Regions from separate parts of the Limosilactobacillus sp. genome, predicted to be linked through region 2. Evidence: predicted binding sites of a transcription regulator. Region 2 holds the regulator's gene; each other region holds the start of a gene.
What was found. The regulator LexA, encoded in region 2, represses DNA repair genes until DNA is damaged. The targets are predictions, from matches to a motif close to CNAACANNTGTTNG.
Positions count from the first base shown of each region.

Region 1: a site for LexA is predicted at 3,109-3,122, ahead of uvrB (excinuclease ABC subunit UvrB). Genes of this name have one in related genera too.
Region 3: a site for LexA is predicted at 2,893-2,906, ahead of LKE23_RS02140 (Y-family DNA polymerase). Genes of this name have one in related genera too.

Region 1 is NZ_JAKVPE010000001.1:2,068,113-2,073,705, reverse strand. It holds gene uvrA (excinuclease ABC subunit UvrA) at 1-829, opposite strand, end outside; gene uvrB (excinuclease ABC subunit UvrB) at 841-2,883, opposite strand; gene LKE23_RS09735 (KxYKxGKxW signal peptide domain-containing protein) at 3,193-5,400, opposite strand.
Region 2 is NZ_JAKVPE010000001.1:179,493-185,085, reverse strand. It holds gene rpsB (30S ribosomal protein S2) at 1-229, opposite strand, end outside; gene LKE23_RS00910 (GIY-YIG nuclease family protein) at 394-702, opposite strand; gene LKE23_RS00905 (tRNA1(Val) (adenine(37)-N6)-methyltransferase) at 689-1,447, opposite strand; gene LKE23_RS00900 (lysophospholipid acyltransferase family protein) at 1,544-2,182, shown strand; gene LKE23_RS00895 (YneF family protein) at 2,220-2,441, opposite strand; gene LKE23_RS00890 (DUF896 domain-containing protein) at 2,523-2,774, opposite strand; gene lexA (transcriptional repressor LexA) at 2,934-3,560, shown strand; gene LKE23_RS00880 (hydroxymethylglutaryl-CoA synthase) at 3,611-4,771, opposite strand; gene LKE23_RS00875 (ribonuclease H family protein) at 4,788-5,486, opposite strand; gene LKE23_RS00870 (hypothetical protein) at 5,524-5,593, opposite strand, start outside.
Region 3 is NZ_JAKVPE010000001.1:443,133-448,725, forward strand. It holds gene LKE23_RS02125 (KxYKxGKxW signal peptide domain-containing protein) at 1-931, opposite strand, end outside; gene LKE23_RS02130 (hypothetical protein) at 1,056-1,250, opposite strand; gene LKE23_RS02135 (hypothetical protein) at 1,253-1,600, opposite strand; gene LKE23_RS02140 (Y-family DNA polymerase) at 1,548-2,852, opposite strand; gene LKE23_RS02145 (aldo/keto reductase) at 3,240-4,088, shown strand; gene LKE23_RS02150 (3-hydroxyacyl-CoA dehydrogenase family protein) at 4,140-5,084, opposite strand; gene LKE23_RS02155 (phospholipase D family protein) at 5,138-5,593, opposite strand, start outside.

The sequences.
Region 1 (5,593 bases), 1.9 Mb from region 2:
GGCAGGCACCAATCGGGGCGTTGAAGGAGAAGAGCCGCGGCTCGAGTTCGCCGACCGTAAAGCCACAGATCGGACAGGCGTACTTCTCGGAGAACGGAATTGACTCGCCGCCAATCACGTCGGCAATGGCGTACCCGTCGCTCAAACGCAGCGCTGCCTCGAAGGATTCAAACAACCGGGAGCGGATGCCATCCTTGACGATGATCCGGTCGATGACGACGTTGACGGTGTGCTTCTTGTTCTTGTCCAGCTCCGGAACCTCATCCAGGTCATAGGTCTCACCGTCGACCTGAACCCGGACGAAGCCCTCCCGCTTGACCTTGTCGAAGACCTTCTTCTGGGTCCCCTTCTTGTCGCGGACGATCGGTGATAGCACTTGGAGCCGCGTCCGTTCCGGCAGTTTTAGGATTCGGTCCACCATCTGGTCCGGGGACTGGCTGGTGATCGGGATGTGGTCGTTGGGACAAATTGGCGTCCCCGCCCGCGCCCAGAGCAGCCGCAGAAAGTCGTTGATCTCGGTGACCGTGCCGACCGTCGACCGCGGGTTATGTGAGGTCGTCTTCTGGTCGATCGAAATCGCCGGGGAGAGGCCGTCGATCGAATCGACGTCGGGCTTGTCCATCTGGCCCAGGAACTGACGGGCATAGGCGGAGAGGCTCTCCACGTACCGCCGTTGCCCCTCGGCATAGAGGGTGTCAAAGGCCAGGGAGCTCTTTCCCGAACCCGAAAGCCCGGTGATCACCACCAGCTTGTTCTTCGGAATCGTCACGTCGATGTTCTTTAGGTTATGGGCGCGAGCTCCGTGAATCACAATTTTATCGTTTGCCATGCTATCCCCCTCTATTTATTGCCAACTTTTTTCGTCTTTTTGCCGCTCATCTGGGCCTTGAGCTCCATGACAGTATCACGTAGCGTGGCCGCCTGTTCGAAATCAAGCCGCTTGGCCGCCGCCTGCATCTGCTCGGTCAGCTCGTCGATCATGTTCTGTTGAGCACTCTTCGACAGCTTGGCGAAGTCCTTGGTCGTAAACTCGCTTGCGTCCTCTTGTTCGCCAGTATCCTCCGTCTTGGTAGTGGCCGTGATCGCCTCCTGGATCGGCTTGATGATCGTCTTCGGGGTAATCCCGTGATCCTGGTTGTACTTCATCTGGATGGCCCGCCGCCGCTTGGTCTCGTCGATCGCCTTTTGCATCGATTCCGTGACCGTGTCGGCGTACATGATGACTGCCCCGTGTTCGTTCCGGGCGGCCCGACCAATCGTCTGGATCAGCGAGCGCTCGTTACGCAGGAAGCCTTCCTTGTCGGCATCGAGAATGGCCACCAGGGAGACCTCTGGCACGTCCAGACCCTCCCGCAGGAGGTTGATCCCGACCAGGACGTCGAACTTGCCTAAGCGCAGGTCCCGGATGATCTGGGTCCGCTCCAGGGTCTTGATGTCGGAGTGGAGGTACTTCACCTTCAGCCCGAGGTCCTTCAGATAGTCGGTCAGGTCCTCGGACATCTTCTTGGTCAGTGTCGTCACGAAGACCCGCTCGTGACGCTCGATCCGCTTGTTAATCTCACCGACCAGGTCATCGATCTGGCCCATTACCGGCCGCACCTCAATTGTCGGGTCAAGCAGGCCGGTTGGCCGAATGATCTGTTGGACGACGTGATCGGTCTGTTCCATTTCGTACGGGCCCGGCGTGGCGGACATGTAAACGACCTGGTTGACGTGCTGTTCAAACTCCTTGAGCTTCAGCGGCCGGTTGTCGAGGGCGCTCGGCAGCCGGAAACCGTAGTCGATCAGCATCTGCTTGCGGGCGCGGTCACCGTTGTACATCCCCCGTACCTGAGGCATTGTCTGGTGGGACTCGTCGACCACCAGCAGGAAGTCCTTTGGGAAGAAGTCCAGCAGGGTGTACGGCGGCTCCCCCGGTTTGCGCCGATCCATGTAGCGAGAATAGTTTTCAATCCCGTTGACGTAGCCGACCTCGCGCATCATCTCGATGTCAAAGGTCGTCCGCTGCTGAATTCGTTCCGCCTCCAGCAGCTTGCCCTCGTCAGTGAACTTCTTGACCTGCTTTTTCATGTCGGCCTCAATTTCCGGCAGGGCCAGGTCCATGATGTCCTCGTTGGTCATAAAGTGAGTTGCCGGGAAGATCGAAACCTCCTGGCGGTCGCCCTTGACCTCCCCCGTCAACGCGTCGACCTCCCGGATCCGGTCGATCTCGTCACCGAAGAATTCAATCCGCAGCGCCGTCTCACCGTGTGAAGCCGGGAAAATCTCGACCACGTCGCCGTGAACCCGGAAGCGGCCCCGCTGGAAGTCAATGTCGTTGCGGTCATACTGGATCGTCACCAGCTGGCGCAGAAGGTAGTCGCGCTCGATCTGTTGGCCGACATGGAGGGAAATCACGCTGTTCTGGTATTCGTTCGGATTCCCCAGGCCGAAGATGCTGGAAACCGAGGCGACCACGATCACGTCGTTGCGTTCCAGCAATGCCGTGGTGGCGGCGTTCCGCAGCTTATCGATCTCGTCGTTGATTGAAGCGTCCTTTTCAATGTAGGTATCGCTAGACGGCACGTAGGCTTCCGGCTGGTAATAGTCATAATAGGAAACGAAATATTCGACCGCGTTGTTCGGGAAGAACTTCTTCATTTCGCCGTAGAGCTGGCCGGCCAGGGTCTTGTTATGGGAGAGGATCAGCGTCGGCTTGTTGACGTTGGCGATCACGTTGGAAATCGTGAAGGTCTTCCCGGTCCCGGTTGCCCCCAACAGGATCTGGGCCTTCTCGCCATCCTGGATTCCCTTGGTGAGCTGGGCGATGGCTTCCGGCTGATCACCGGTCGGCTGATAGTCAGAAACAAGGTCAAATTTTCGATCAGGTTGTCGATAAATCAATGACAAATCCCCCTTATTTTTCCGTATACAAGCAAGGCGGTGGGACAGAACTCGCTTGCGAGTTCGTCTTCCCACCCCCGCGAGGCTGGCTAAGCGTCCTGGGCGTTGATTTATCAACGTTCAGGATCCAGCCAGCTACCGCGCTGTAGCATTTTTAACTATACGACAGCAAAAAGGCCGGGTTAATTCCCAGCCTTTTATTTAATTACAATTTAGTTTATCACCCAAACATGCATTCGTCTATTGATTGGCACACCGGAAAAGGAAAAAGCCGCAACGGTAATTGCGACTTTTTCGGGCTAGCTAAAATTATTCAAAATGACGCTTCTTCAGGCCGAAAAGCATTCCGAAACTGGCGGTAAGGAGGCCAAGAACGGTTACTGCAGTTTCGTTCTGGTTACCGGTCTGTGGCAGTCCAGCAGCAGTAGCGGTAGCAGACTGACTTTGTGCTTGCTGTGACTGGGCAGGAGTGGTCTTCACCGCTTGGGTCTCAACTGGTGAGCTTGGTTGCTGCTGGTCAGTTTGGTGAACCGGTTGGGTTGGCTGGTTCGTTTCAGACGTTGCTGGTTCAGTCGGCTGCTGTGATTGAGCAGGAGTCGTCGACTGAATTGAGGTCGGCTGCGTCTGGTTTGGTTGCGTTGGCGTGCTTGACTTCGGATTATCTGGGATTACCGGGTAAGCAGGTGACGTTGACTGCGTCGTTTGACTGGTTTGACTTGGCTGTGTTGGCTGCGTCGTTTGACTAGTCTGACTCGGCTGTGTTGGCTGCGTCGTTTGACTAGTCTGACTCGGCTGTGTTGGCTGCGTCGTTTGACTAGTTTGACTCGGCTGTGTTGGCTGCGTCGTTTGACTAGTCTGACTCGGCTGCGTTGGCTGCGTCGTTTGACTGGTTTGACTTGGCTGCGTTGGCTGCGTCGTTTGACTAGTTTGACTTGGCTGTGTTGGCTGCGTCGTTTGACTAGTCTGACTCGGCTGTGTTGGCTGCGTCGTTTGACTAGTCTGACTCGGCTGTGTTGGCTGCGTCGTTTGACTAGTTTGACTCGGCTGCGTTGGCTGCGTCGTTTGACTAGTCTGACTCGGCTGTGTTGGCTGCGTCGTTTGACTGGTTTGACTTGGCTGTGTTGGCTGCGTCGTTTGACTAGTTTGACTTGGCTGTGTTACTTGACTGCTCTGGCTTGGTGTACTTGGTTGGTGGATATCTACATACGTTCCACCCCGGAGGTCCCAACGGTGAGATTCACCACCGCTAATGTTAACCCGGTTGGCAATCAAATTTCCATCGACGTTAACGTTTGCGTTTACTTCACCCTGAGGATTCAGAACACTGCCTAAAAGATAGCCACTGTTAATATTTAACGTTCCACCATTAGCACCAAAGTTCCAAAGCACATGGTTTGGCTTACTATGTCCTTCATTTGGAGAAATGGTTTGGCCATCATCATACTCCAGCTTTGTTTGAGTATTAAAATTAACGGAACCATTGACATTCATAACCACAACAGGACCGTCTTCTGAAGAACTTAACCCCTTGATAGTCAGTGGCTGGGAGGATGTCAAACAACCAGTCGGCACAGTAACGTAGATAATCTTTGTACCAGCAGCAACATTACTTACATCAATATAATTATTATTGTTATTCTCAAAGTTGACCTTCACACCATCAGTCTGTTTCTGCCGTGCATAATAATTGGCCAGAGATGTCAGGTTGTCGAATTCTTTTTGAAAATCAATGTAGCCACTCTTCTTATAAACAGCACTAGCCTTCAGGTGATCCATTCGGGTCCCATTTACAAAAACCTGACCATTTTTTATTTCAACTTTTGTGTCTTCGCCAAAGACAACATAGTTTTCACTGTTTCGAAAGGCGTTGGAACCCATTTGGTCAACAGTTTCAATGTAGTAAACGTCTCCCTTGGTGTAGTTGTGAGACTCATTTCGTGTTCCAAATTCGTTACCGCTGATGTAATGCTGGGTGGCAATGTTACCGTTAACATCAGCGCCAATTTGAACCTCATTTGCAAAAATATGGAATGATCCGGCCTTGGACAACAGATTGTTATCCAAGTCAGGCAGTGCTGGAAGGGCTGCTTCCTTTTTCGTACTGCTGTTAGCCTTCGTATTATCTTTAGTAGCTTGGTTAGCGGATGATTTAGCAGCTGAACTGTCAACCTTAGCTGCTGATTGTGCACTAGTAGTGGCCTGTGAAGCACCTGGCTGGTCGGGTGCTAGACTTTGTTGTGTTGTGCTCTTTGATCCAGCAGAAGTTGCTGGAACGGCTGCGGACGAATTTACAGCGGCACTGCTCGATACAACCCGTTCACTAACAGCACTTGCACTACTATTAGCACTTACTTGGTCAGCGTTGACTGACGAAACCATTACCCCGAGTGAGAACGTCGCAATCGCCATGGTAAGCCACAATTTACCGGCTTTGTACAACTTATAATGTTTTATTTCGTCAATCTTTTCCAATGTTCTTGCTCCTTTATCAATGATAATTCGTTTTACAATTATCATATTTTATTGAGCAAAACCGCATTGAGCAAGAGCTAGCATGGCCAAACCCGAACATTGTTTCACAATGATATAAACAATTTTTAATTTAAAGTTTTATATTTTAAATTATATTTTTTACATAAAATTTTATAAAACAAACTCGCTTAGGGGTGGCTTTCTACCCCCCCCCCACCAAATTTTAGCGCTTTCACGC
Region 2 (5,593 bases):
GAGCCTGCTTCTTGGTACCAACAAAGAGAACAACGCCGCCCTTAGCAGCAACGTCCTTCACGTAGTTGTAAGCAGTGTCGATCATCTTGACCGTCTTCTGCAGGTCAATGATGTAGATACCGTTCCGTTCAGTGAAGATGTATTCTTCCATCTTTGGGTTCCAACGACGAGTCTGGTGACCGAAGTGGACACCGGCTTCAAGCAATTGCTTCATAGTAACAACAGACATAAATAAACCTCCAAAATGTTTTTTCCTCCCCATGGCTCAGTTAATTGCGGGAACTTTTCAGGCGAAAAGCACGTCCCGAATTATCACCATAGGTGTGTTATATGTTGTTAAACACCGTTTAATAGTATACAAAAAAGCTTGTCCAATGACAAGCTTTTTGATCATTAAATTGGCTGATGGTGGTTGATTCGGTAGTATTTGCTGACGCTCACCCCGTGTTCTTTAAGGTAGCGAACCTTGGAGGCGCGAGGCAGGTGTTTAAAATGATACTCGGCACTCATGGCAGCGTGCTTGCTGGCAAACTCCTCCTGGTAAATCAGGCGCAGCGGATGCCGCCGGTGCACGCGGGTGTACTTGGCGCCGCGGTAGGATTGGTGGGTGGCAAAGCGCCGGGCAACGTCATTGGTAAAACCACAATAGAGCGTGTCGTCGGCGCAGTATAAAACGTAAATGTAGTACTTACTGCTGGCCATAAAGCAGTTTTTGCACCTCCGGCAAATACTCCCCATCGTCCCCGCTGACAACCAGTGGCGGCACGACCTTTAATCCACCCGGCTTGCCGTCCTTAATGACCTCCAGGAGAAGCATGTTGGCGTCGCGCTGAGCCTTGGGATGAATCAGGCGTAATCGTTTGGGAACTAGCCGCCATTCTTGCATCGTCGTCAGGATTTCGGTCAACCGGTCCGGCCGGTGAACCAGGTACCCGTGACCGTTCATCTTTAACAGGCCGCTCATCTGCTGGGCCACCGTTTGCAGGTTAGTTGCGATCTCATGACGGGCCAGGGCCAGGTAGCGATTCGGGTTTTTCTGACTTTTGGCCGTCACCGAGAAGTAGGGCGGGTTGCACAGCACCACGTCGGCCGAATCCTTAGGAACCTGGGTGAAGACGTCCTTGATGTCCATGTTCAGCACCCGGTAGCGATCACCCAGGCCGTTGAGCTCAATGCTGCGCTTGGCCATGTCCGCGATTCGCGGCTGCAGCTCGACCTCGGTAAAGGTTCCGCCAAGCTTATTATGCAGGAAGAGACCAATCGCCCCGTTGCCGGCACAAAGATCGACCGTCTTCAGCTTGTGACGATGATTTTCCCGCACAAAGTCGGCGAGCAGAACCGCATCCAGTGAAAAGGCAAAGCAGCTCGGGCTCTGAATGATCTGGACGTCCTGGCTGTAGAGTTGGTCGATGCGCTCATCGTCCTTTAATAGTGATGATGGTTCCATTTGCTTCTTTCCTTTCTTTTCCGCTTGCATCTTCTAAGTTTTTTCGTCATACTTAGGGGCTAGATAAGTAATTTGATTTTGATTGGAAGAAAAAAGATGCTTTATAATTTTCTAGTAAAAATTGTCAATCCGCTGCTCAACCTGATCAACGGTCGGGCAAAGATTTATAATCGTGAGAACCTGCCGGAGGGGAACTACGTGGTCGTCGCTCCCCACCGCACCTGGATGGATCCGGTCCTGATTGCCCTGGCGATCTGGCCGAAGAAATTCAGTTTCATGGCCAAGAAGGAACTGTTTGAAAACCCGCTCGCCAATAAATTTCTCCGGGCCCTCAACGCCTTCCCGGTCGACCGGAAGAATCCGGGGCCGTCGGTGATCAAGACACCAGTCAAAATGCTGCGCAAGACTGACCTGTCAACGATCATTTTCCCAACTGGCTCACGCTACTCAGCCAAGCTCAAGGGCGGTGCGGTTGTGATTGCCAAGATGGCTGGCGTCCCCCTCGTACCCGTGGTTTACCAGGGACCGCTGAAATTTGGGCAACTTTTCAGTCGCAAGCCCCGCAACATTGCCTTTGGCAAGCCGATCTACATCGATCGCAAGCTGCGGCTGACAGACGAGAATCAGGCCAAGATCGAACGGGAAATGCAGGATGCCTTTGACCAGCTCGATGCACAAATCAACCCTGATTTTCATTACATCATGCCACCCAAGCCTAAGGATGATAATTTCTAAAAATAAAAGGGATGCCGAAACGCATCCCTTTTATTTTTTACTTGCGGTTTGCTTTCCGCGCTTGTGTCTTCATGGTCTGCATCATCTGGTGAAGCTTCCGGCTCGAAGGCTTCTGTCCCATCTGAAGCATCATTGTCCGCAGCATTTCTTCAGAAATTGGTGGATTATTACGAAGGTAATTTTCCATGTACTTACGGGCGCCGAAGAAACCGACAACCAGGCCAACCAGTAATCCCAGGATGGTCCATAAAATTGTCATACCCACGACTAATTCCTCCTTTGGTTAGTTACCTTTCCATCTTACACGATCGCGGGACGCTTGAAAAGGCAAAATCTGGACTTAATCGTCGCGCAGGCCTTTTTTGCGTTGAATCTGACGAACCTTTTCGGGAGTAACTTCCTTGCCGTTCTTGTCAAAGATCCGCATCATTTCGATGTTGCTCCGCATTGCTTTACGGAAATTCTTAATGTATTCGCGCCGCAGCCGTTCCCGTTCCCGGGTTTCCGGTTCAGTCAGCCCCTCCGTCTTGTTCTTGTGGGCCAATTCATTGATGCGCTTTAACAGCTCATCCTGTTCCTTTGATTCAGTCATCCACGGACCCTTCCTTTCCTGTTCTAACGGCTTAGATTTTACCGAATTTGATCCTTAATTGCAAATTATCCGTATACGTAAAAAGGCGACGAACGTACGTTTGAAATATAATTTCTGCTATGGTATCCTTTACATAATAAGTAATAATGAGGTGTAAGTATGCCAAGAGCTGCTAAAAACAAACAAATGGCGGTCTTAAGCTACATCCACAAGCAAGTCACCGAACACGGCTATCCGCCGACGGTTCGGGAGATCTGCAGTGCGGTGGGCCTATCATCGACATCAACCGTCCACGGACACATTACCCGCCTAATTGACAAGGGCTTTTTACGCAAGGATTCAGCGAAGCCCCGGGCGCTCGAGATCACGCCTAAGGGGCTGGACCTGCTCGGTGTTAAGCCACTGCAGACCAAGATTCCCGTCCTGGGGGTTGTTACCGCCGGGCAGCCAATCTTGGCGGTCCAAGACGCCACGGACTTCTTCCCAATCCCGCCTTCGATTCAGGACAACAATGACCTCTTCATGCTGACAATTCGTGGAACTAGTATGATCAAGGCCGGGATTCTGAATGGCGATCAGGTAATCGTTCGCAAGCAATCCACGGCAAAGAATGGTGACATCGTAATCGCGATGAACGACGACAACGAAGCCACCTGCAAGCGGTTCTTCAAAGAAAAGACCCGCTTCCGCCTTCAACCGGAGAACGACACCATGGCACCGATTTTCCTGCAAAACGTTAAAATCCTCGGCAAGGTCGTCGGACTCTTCCGTGATCATATCTTTTAATTGCCAAAGCCAAAATCGGCAGTGCATCCAAACGTGCACTGCCGATTTTTTTATTGGTTGCGTTGGTAGATTCGCTGGTGATCCCTTTGCCCCGCCAGCACGAATGGCAGCTGATCGCCTGCCAGATCAAACTGCTGGTCTGCAGAATTCATCCCCAGCTGGGCGTTGAAAAGTCGTTCGTATTCATCAATTGAAACCTGGTGGCGCGCGTCCAGATCGGCTTGGATATCATTCAGGTAAGTGGCAAAGCCGGCCTGGACAATTCCAGTATAGAATTCGCCCTCGGCCCCGGAACCATAGCTAAATAGCCCCAGCCGATCGCCGGCTTGAATCCGGCCGTTTTGCAGCATCGACATCAAGCCCAGGTAAAGTGAACCGGTGTAGAGGTTGCCGACCTGCCGACAGTAGGCCTGCTCGGCGGTCAACTGCTTCCGCATCCGCTGAGCAGTCGGGTCGGTCCGTTGCCCCAGCAGTGCCTCCAGCGCCTTCTTCCCCATTTTGGTGAACGGCAGGTGGAAGGCCAGGCCGGCGAAGTCCTCCAGCTTTCGACCGGTCAGCTGCTGGTAGCGGGTAAAGGTCTGCAAGAAGAAGTCGATGTAGACGTTGGTCGAGTATTTCCCGTCCACCATTGCCTCGGTGGCGTAGAGTGGCCGCCAGAAATCCATGATGTCCTTGCTATAGGAAACCGCCGTCGGCTCAATCGCCAAAACGTGCGGGTTGGCACCGATCAGCATGGCCACGGCCCCGGCCCCCTGTGTCACTTCCCCAGGGGTATTCAGGCCATAGCGAGCAATGTCGGCCGCGATAACCAGCACCGTTTCCTGTGGGTTTAGCGCCACCAGTCCGCGAGCAAACTGAATGGCCGCGGTCCCGGAATAACAGGCTTCCTTGAGTTCCACGGTCCGCACAAAATCGTTCAAACCCAGCAGATGTTTAATGTAGATCGCGCTAGCCTTTGAATTATCGATCCCGGATTCGGTGGCCACAATGATCGTCGAAATATTTTTTATGTTGGTGGGATTCAACAGCTTTTCGGCCGCTGCTGCCCCCAGGGTGACGATGTCCTGAGTGGGTGGAACCACCGCCTGCTGATCCTGGCCGATGCCGATTGTGTACTTATCGGGCTCGTCACCGCGTCTTTTCGCTAGCTCACGCAGATCAATGTACTGATCCGTGGTCGCAAAGGCCATCTCATCGATTCCAATCTTCATTTTTTTCATCCCCATTTTACATTTTGTCCATTGTTTGATTTAGCAGGCCGTCCACGACATTGTTTCCCTGGTTATCCGCGTGCCCCTTCGTCCATTGAAAGGACAAGTGGGCAAATCGTGGCAAGAGGCGCAGCAGCTGCTGCCACTGCTCAGCGTTGGCCACCGGTGAGCCGGAAGCGGTTCGCCAGCCCCGGCGCTGCCAGCCGTAAAGCCAGCCCTTTGTGATCGGATCCAAGACATAGTGCGAATCCAAGGTGGCCGCGATCGTCTCATTATTAAGCCGGTGGTCCAGCAGAAACTGCAAAGCATTTATCAGGGCCAGGACTTCCATCTTGTTGTTGGTGGCACCATATTCGCCGCCCGTCCCAGTTTGTTGAGCGCCCCGGTACTCGATCAGGTAGGCCCAGGCCGCCTTGTCGTTTGCCTTGACGTGCTGGCCCCGCTTATTGCCATGGTTGCGGGAGCCCCCGTCGGTATACAGTTTGATCGCTGCCGGCTGTGTTGGGCGAGCCTGGTCATCCAGCGTTAGCTGCAGCTGCTGTGGACGGTGTTGCCTTGGCTGGGTCTGCTGCAGCCAGGCCAGGGCTTGTTGGCGACTGGCAAAGCTCTTGTAGACCGCGCCGGAAAAACCACTCACCTGGCGCTGACATTCCGCCCAGGTGGTATAGATTCCGGGCGTTCGGCCCCGTTTGACCGCATAGTACTTTCTTGTCATTGATCCCAATCCTTTCTCATCACCGTTCCATTATACACTATTGCGGGGCTCTGCCAATTTCACGGTTAACTCTCCTTATTATCAGGATAAGAAGCGCCCTGCCTGCC
Region 3 (5,593 bases), 260 kb from region 2:
AGTAGTACCACTTATTGTTGATCTTTGCCCAACCGGAATTGGCATATGTCCCGTCAGCCTTTTTGAACTTCCAATAGACGATGTCACCATCTTGACCATGATTTTCCCAGGTCCCGGTAAGACCATCATTTTGCTTGCTTGAATTCCAGGCACCCGATGGCTCAAAGTAATAACTCTTGCCATTAATTGTCTGCCAGCCGGTATCCATCCAAGCATTCGTTGGGTCAAAGTAGTACCAGGTATTATTAATCTTCTGCCAGCCGGTCAGCGCCCAGGCGTTATTCCAGTCGAAATAATACCAGTTGCCGGCACCGGATTGGAACCAGCCCCGGTCGGCCCAGGCGTTCGTTGGGTCAAAATAGTACCAATTGTTGTTGATCTTCTGCCAACCAGTCAGCGCCCAGGCATTTTGATTATCAAAGTAGAACCAGTTGCCAGCACCACTCTTAAACCAACCAGTTTGAGCGTAGCCGGCATTGTTGAAGTAGTACCAATTATTATTAATGTGTTGCCACTGGTTATAAACCCAATTCCCCTGACTGTCGGTGTAAGACCAGCCCTGATCATAGTGAACCCACTGATTGCTTGCATTAGCCTTGGCCTGCGAAACCGTTACTTCGCTATGATCGGTAGTATTGGTAGATGTTGCTTGATCCTCTGTAACAGCGTTTGCGTTTTCATCTGTAGTAGCCTGATTGTTATCATTATTGGTTACCGCTTTATTGGTTACCGCTTTGCTTTGCTGTTCTACTTGTACCGAAGCATTTTGCTGCGATTGAGTTGATTCTGTTTGTACTGTTGCATTGGCAGTGGCATCAGCATGAACGCCGGTTGTTGTTATCCCACCCAAAAAGGTAATGGCAGCAACCGTAATGATTGCCGTTAGCCACTTTTTGCCAGCCTTATACATTTTCTTATGTTCGTTCAGCAATGAGATCTCCTCCCCATTATTTGATAGTTTCATCTTAACACCTTTAAAGGAAAGTGGGTCTTTAATTTCCAATCGCCATAATGTTGCTTATCAACATGCGGCTTTTAATCGCCATCCCCTCCGCTCAATCACCGTAATTAACCAGCTGCTTACATTTTTTAGCGCCATCAATAAATTGCCGATTCTTCCGCAACGCTGCCGTATGCTCAGACAGGAAGAAACCGGCCCACTTCATCTTGCCGCGATCGCGATAGTAGTGCTTGAAAAAACTGTCGGCCACCATTTCGGCTTCAGCATCGTTGTAAATTTTGATCATCATTTTTAATCGACTTCCTCATGTAAAATTCGGCGCTGTTCTCTGGTGAAATGAACATATTCAAAAGTAAAGTTGTATTTTGTTCGCACGCCGGCTAAGACCGCAAGCAACTGTTCAAAACTGCTGTCCTTCAATTGGGCAATTGGCCATGACCGTTGGTAAGCTCGCTTTCGTTGGCAGTTAAAGAATAGATTATAGCCATTTATTTGTTTGCAAGCGTTCACTAAAATCCAATAGCGTGTGTCCGGAACGTTTGCAAACAAGTGGTTGAGACGACTAATAATCTTTTGCGCCTGCTGCCTACTCCAGACTCTGTCCGCCACTGTGGCCGCCCACCAATCCGGCTCGTTCAATGAAGGTGCCACCTTTCTTTAAGCTGTTTGCCCGCATAATTGCTGTTTTACCGAACCTCTTTCGAATACGATCCATTGCATCCTCAAGTTTGATCGCATTCGGATTAGGAACATTAAAGAGATTGAGTTGTTCGCCATAGCGTTGGGCAAGTCTAGTGCAGGAAACCGCTATGTGCCTTACTGGTGCAAGACCATCCCAATACTTTTCAAAAATAAAAATTAAACTGCGATTGATTGTACTCGTCTCGGCAGTTGAGCATGCTAGCTTCTGTGAATGGGCAAAACCAGTCTCACCGTTAGTGTCCACCACACCAATTGAGTAGCCAATCCAAAGGTGGACACCACCACACTGCTTATTGTGGGCACGAAGACGGGCGGCAACCTGGGCACCGATCTCTTTAATCACTACTTCGATCTCATCTTTTTCCCGGTAATCTCTCGGCAACACTTGAGAATTACCAAGCGATCGATCATTGTGCAGAATGGTCTCCTGAAGGCTGGTTCGATCGATTCCCCAAGCCGTCGCGTATAACTGAGTTCCCATTATTCCAAGCTGACTTCTGAGCATGAACGGGTCACAGTGGGCCAGTTCCCACATATTATGGATTCCTAGTCGTTCCAGTCTAGCCTGCGTGCGGTTATTGATTCCCCAAACATCGGTAAGCCTTGGGATCGTCCAGATCTTTTGTCGGACCGTTGCGTTCGTGATCACCCCGATGAACTCTCGATTGTGCTTAGCATAGACGTCCAAAGCAATTTTAGCCTGCAGAGGGTTATTACCAAGGCCAACGGTGGTCACCAGTCCCAATTCATTTCGAACCTGAGATTGGATCTTACGAATCACTTGAAGAATATTGTTGCCAAATAAACGCCAGGAATGAGTCAGATCGAGGATCGACTCGTCGATCGAGTATGGCAACAAATCCTCATCAGCACAATATTCGTTAAAGATCCGGTTGACCGCCAGATTCATCTCGATATATAGGTTCATCCGGGGTGGAACGACAATCAAGCGCTCATCATTTGGCAGGTCCCGTCTCCGATTAACGTTGGAAATGTGAAAAAGCTGTTTGGCCATTGGGGATGAGGCCAAGACCAGACCGCCTCCCGTATTGGCCGCCTCGGACATCACCACTAGTGGCGTCGTCAACGGGTCCAGGCCCCGCATTGAGCACTCAACGGTAGCGTAAAATGATTTATTATCAATTAGTAAAAATACACCAGCAGGTTCTTGCGAATAATCCAACTTTATCATCCCAAACATTTGTTCCCTTAATTAAAATCATACTACGGGAACATCTGTTCGTAAAGAAGGAAAATAAAAACTCGCTGTAAACTACAACGAGTCACTTTAATCTTGATTAAGCCGCTTCAATTCTGTTCGACAATAATAGCACCGCAAGCTGCCACGCTTTTTAAGGCTCTTCGCCCTGCTATGGCTGAACTCATAATGTTCATGGCAATTCGGACAGAAGAAGTATTCCTTCTTTGTCAGTAATTTTAATATTGAAACCATCGTTCCCCCATGTCCCCCAGTAACATCAAACAATACCATCATACAATACTTAGTGCTTGATTGCTATCCCGTAATCGTTTTCAATGCTAGAATGAAGATAAATCCGCTCGGGAGGTAATTACTATGCAAACCGTTAAAATTGGTGAAACAAGCTTGCCAGCAATTGGCATCGGTACCTGGCACATGGGCGACCATGCAAGCCAGGCTAATGAGGAGGTCCGCGCCATCCAGGCTGCCCTCGACCATGGCGTCCAAGTCATCGATACCGCCGAAATGTACGGTAACGGCCGCGCTGAGCAGATCGTCGGGCGTGCCATTCAGGGACAAAAGCGGGAGCAACTGTACATCATTGATAAGGTCCTGCCGAACAATGCCAGCCATGGCCGTCTGGAGCAGAGCCTCGATCGTAGTCTTCGTACAGTTGGTACCGACTACTTCGACCTTTACCTGCTTCACTGGCGCGGTGGGGTGCCCCTGGCCGAAACAGTCACCGAACTAGAACGAATGGTCAACAAGGGCAAGATCCGGGCATGGGGAGTTTCTAACTTCGACGTTGCTGACCTAGAGGAACTCTGGCAACTGCCTCACGGCACCAATTGCGTTGCCAACGAGGATCTTTATAATCTCGACGAACGTGGCATCGAATACGACCTCTTGCCACTGATGCGAAAACACCATCTCCCACTGATTGCTTATTCGCCCCTTTCACAGGCGGACACGATCTCCGGCAAGCTCACGACCAATCCGCTCTTAAAAGATCTGGCTGCTAGCCACCACGTCAGCGTCTATCAAATCATGCTGGCCTGGACCCTGCGCAATGGCAACACACTGAGCATCCCCAAAGCCGGCACAGTTCAGCACGCCCTAGATAACATGCAAGCCCTTGAGATTACGTTTAGTACCGATGAGCTGGAAGCACTGACGAAACAATTCCCGCGTCCAACCAGTAAGCAGCCTTTAGCCGTCCTATAATATTCTAATTTTAAAAGGAGCTGCCCCTGACATGAGGCAGCTCCTTTTAAACTACTTTTGCTGATCGTCTTTTAATTGCTTCAGCAGCTTCTGATCCCGATTAGCAACCATTTGCTGACCGGCATCTCCCTGCCAGTCGAAGAAGCCGTGGCCGGTCTTCAAGCCCAGCTCACTAGCTTCGACTTTCTTGGCAAGGGTTGGATCGGTCCCCGTCTCGTTAGCCAGGTCAGCGTAGAGGTAGGAGCTGATGTTCTTGAAAACATCCAGCCCCCCGAGGTCGGCACTGGCAATCGGGCCGACGAGATTCCAGCGGCGCCCGAGACTGTACTTGACGATGTCGTCCACGGCCTCCGGGCTAGCAATCCCCTCGTCAACGATGTGAAAGGCTTCCCGCAGGACGGCCAGCTGAATCCGGTTGCCGACAAAGCCCAGTGCTTCCTTCTTCAGTGGAACCGCGTGCTTGCCAATCTTATTCATCAGTTCAACCGTCAGCTGAACCGTTGCCGAATCAGTATTCTGACCGGGAACAACCTCGACCAGCGGCATCAGTTGGGCCGGGTTCCAAAAATGGGCGACAACAAAGCGCTCTGGGTGTTTCAAGACGCTCTGCAGAGCAGTCGGACTCAGCCCAGACGTGTTGGTAGCCAGCACCGTTGTAGGCCGGACAGACTGCTCAATCTCCTGCCAGACCGTTTGTTTGATTTGTTGATTCTCAACGATGGATTCAATCACGAAGTCAGTCGCCGAGACCGCGTCCGCTAAATCGGTCGTGTAGTTAATTCGTTGCAGAACTGTTGCCGGATCCTCATCGAGCATCCCTGCCTGCTGGAAGGTCGCCAGGTCGTGCTCAATAAGCTTTTTGCCCCGCGCTAAGCCGTCCTCGTCACGATCATACAGGTTGACGGGATAGCCATGCATGGCAAATTGCAGAGCCGTCGCGTGCCCCATCGTTCCTGCTCCGATGTTGGCAATTCTCTTGATATCCGTTACTTTCATTTTGTCCACCCCTTTGTGCAGTGATTAACTTAATTATAGCACCTCAATTCGCCCTACTTGTGAAAGAGCCGGGAGAACAGCCCCTTCTTTTCATTGGCCTGCTTTTGATCCGCCAACTGTTTTAAGACCGTCTGCATCTCTTGGTCGCGCTGCGCCTCCCGCTTTTCCCGTTCGGCGTCGCGCTTGGCCTGAGCTTTCAAGTAGGCGGTCATGCTATCCTGCTGGTGCTCGCTCTGGTGGACCCGGTTGTAATAATTGCGAATTAGCGGCTCGCCAATGAAGTGATCGAACTTGTCGATGCTGAGAAGCATCCCGTTATCGTACTGATAAATTGCAATCCCGAGTTCCCGCGGGAACATGTTGAAATAGTTATCGAGGGTCTGGTTGATGTTTTCGTAGGTGCTTCCCTTGATATTATTAAAGATTGCCTTGGAGACGGTAAAGCGCTGATCATCCCCGGGTGCAAAGTCGACGTGTTTGAAGCCGTCATCGCGAATCAGCATCTTCCA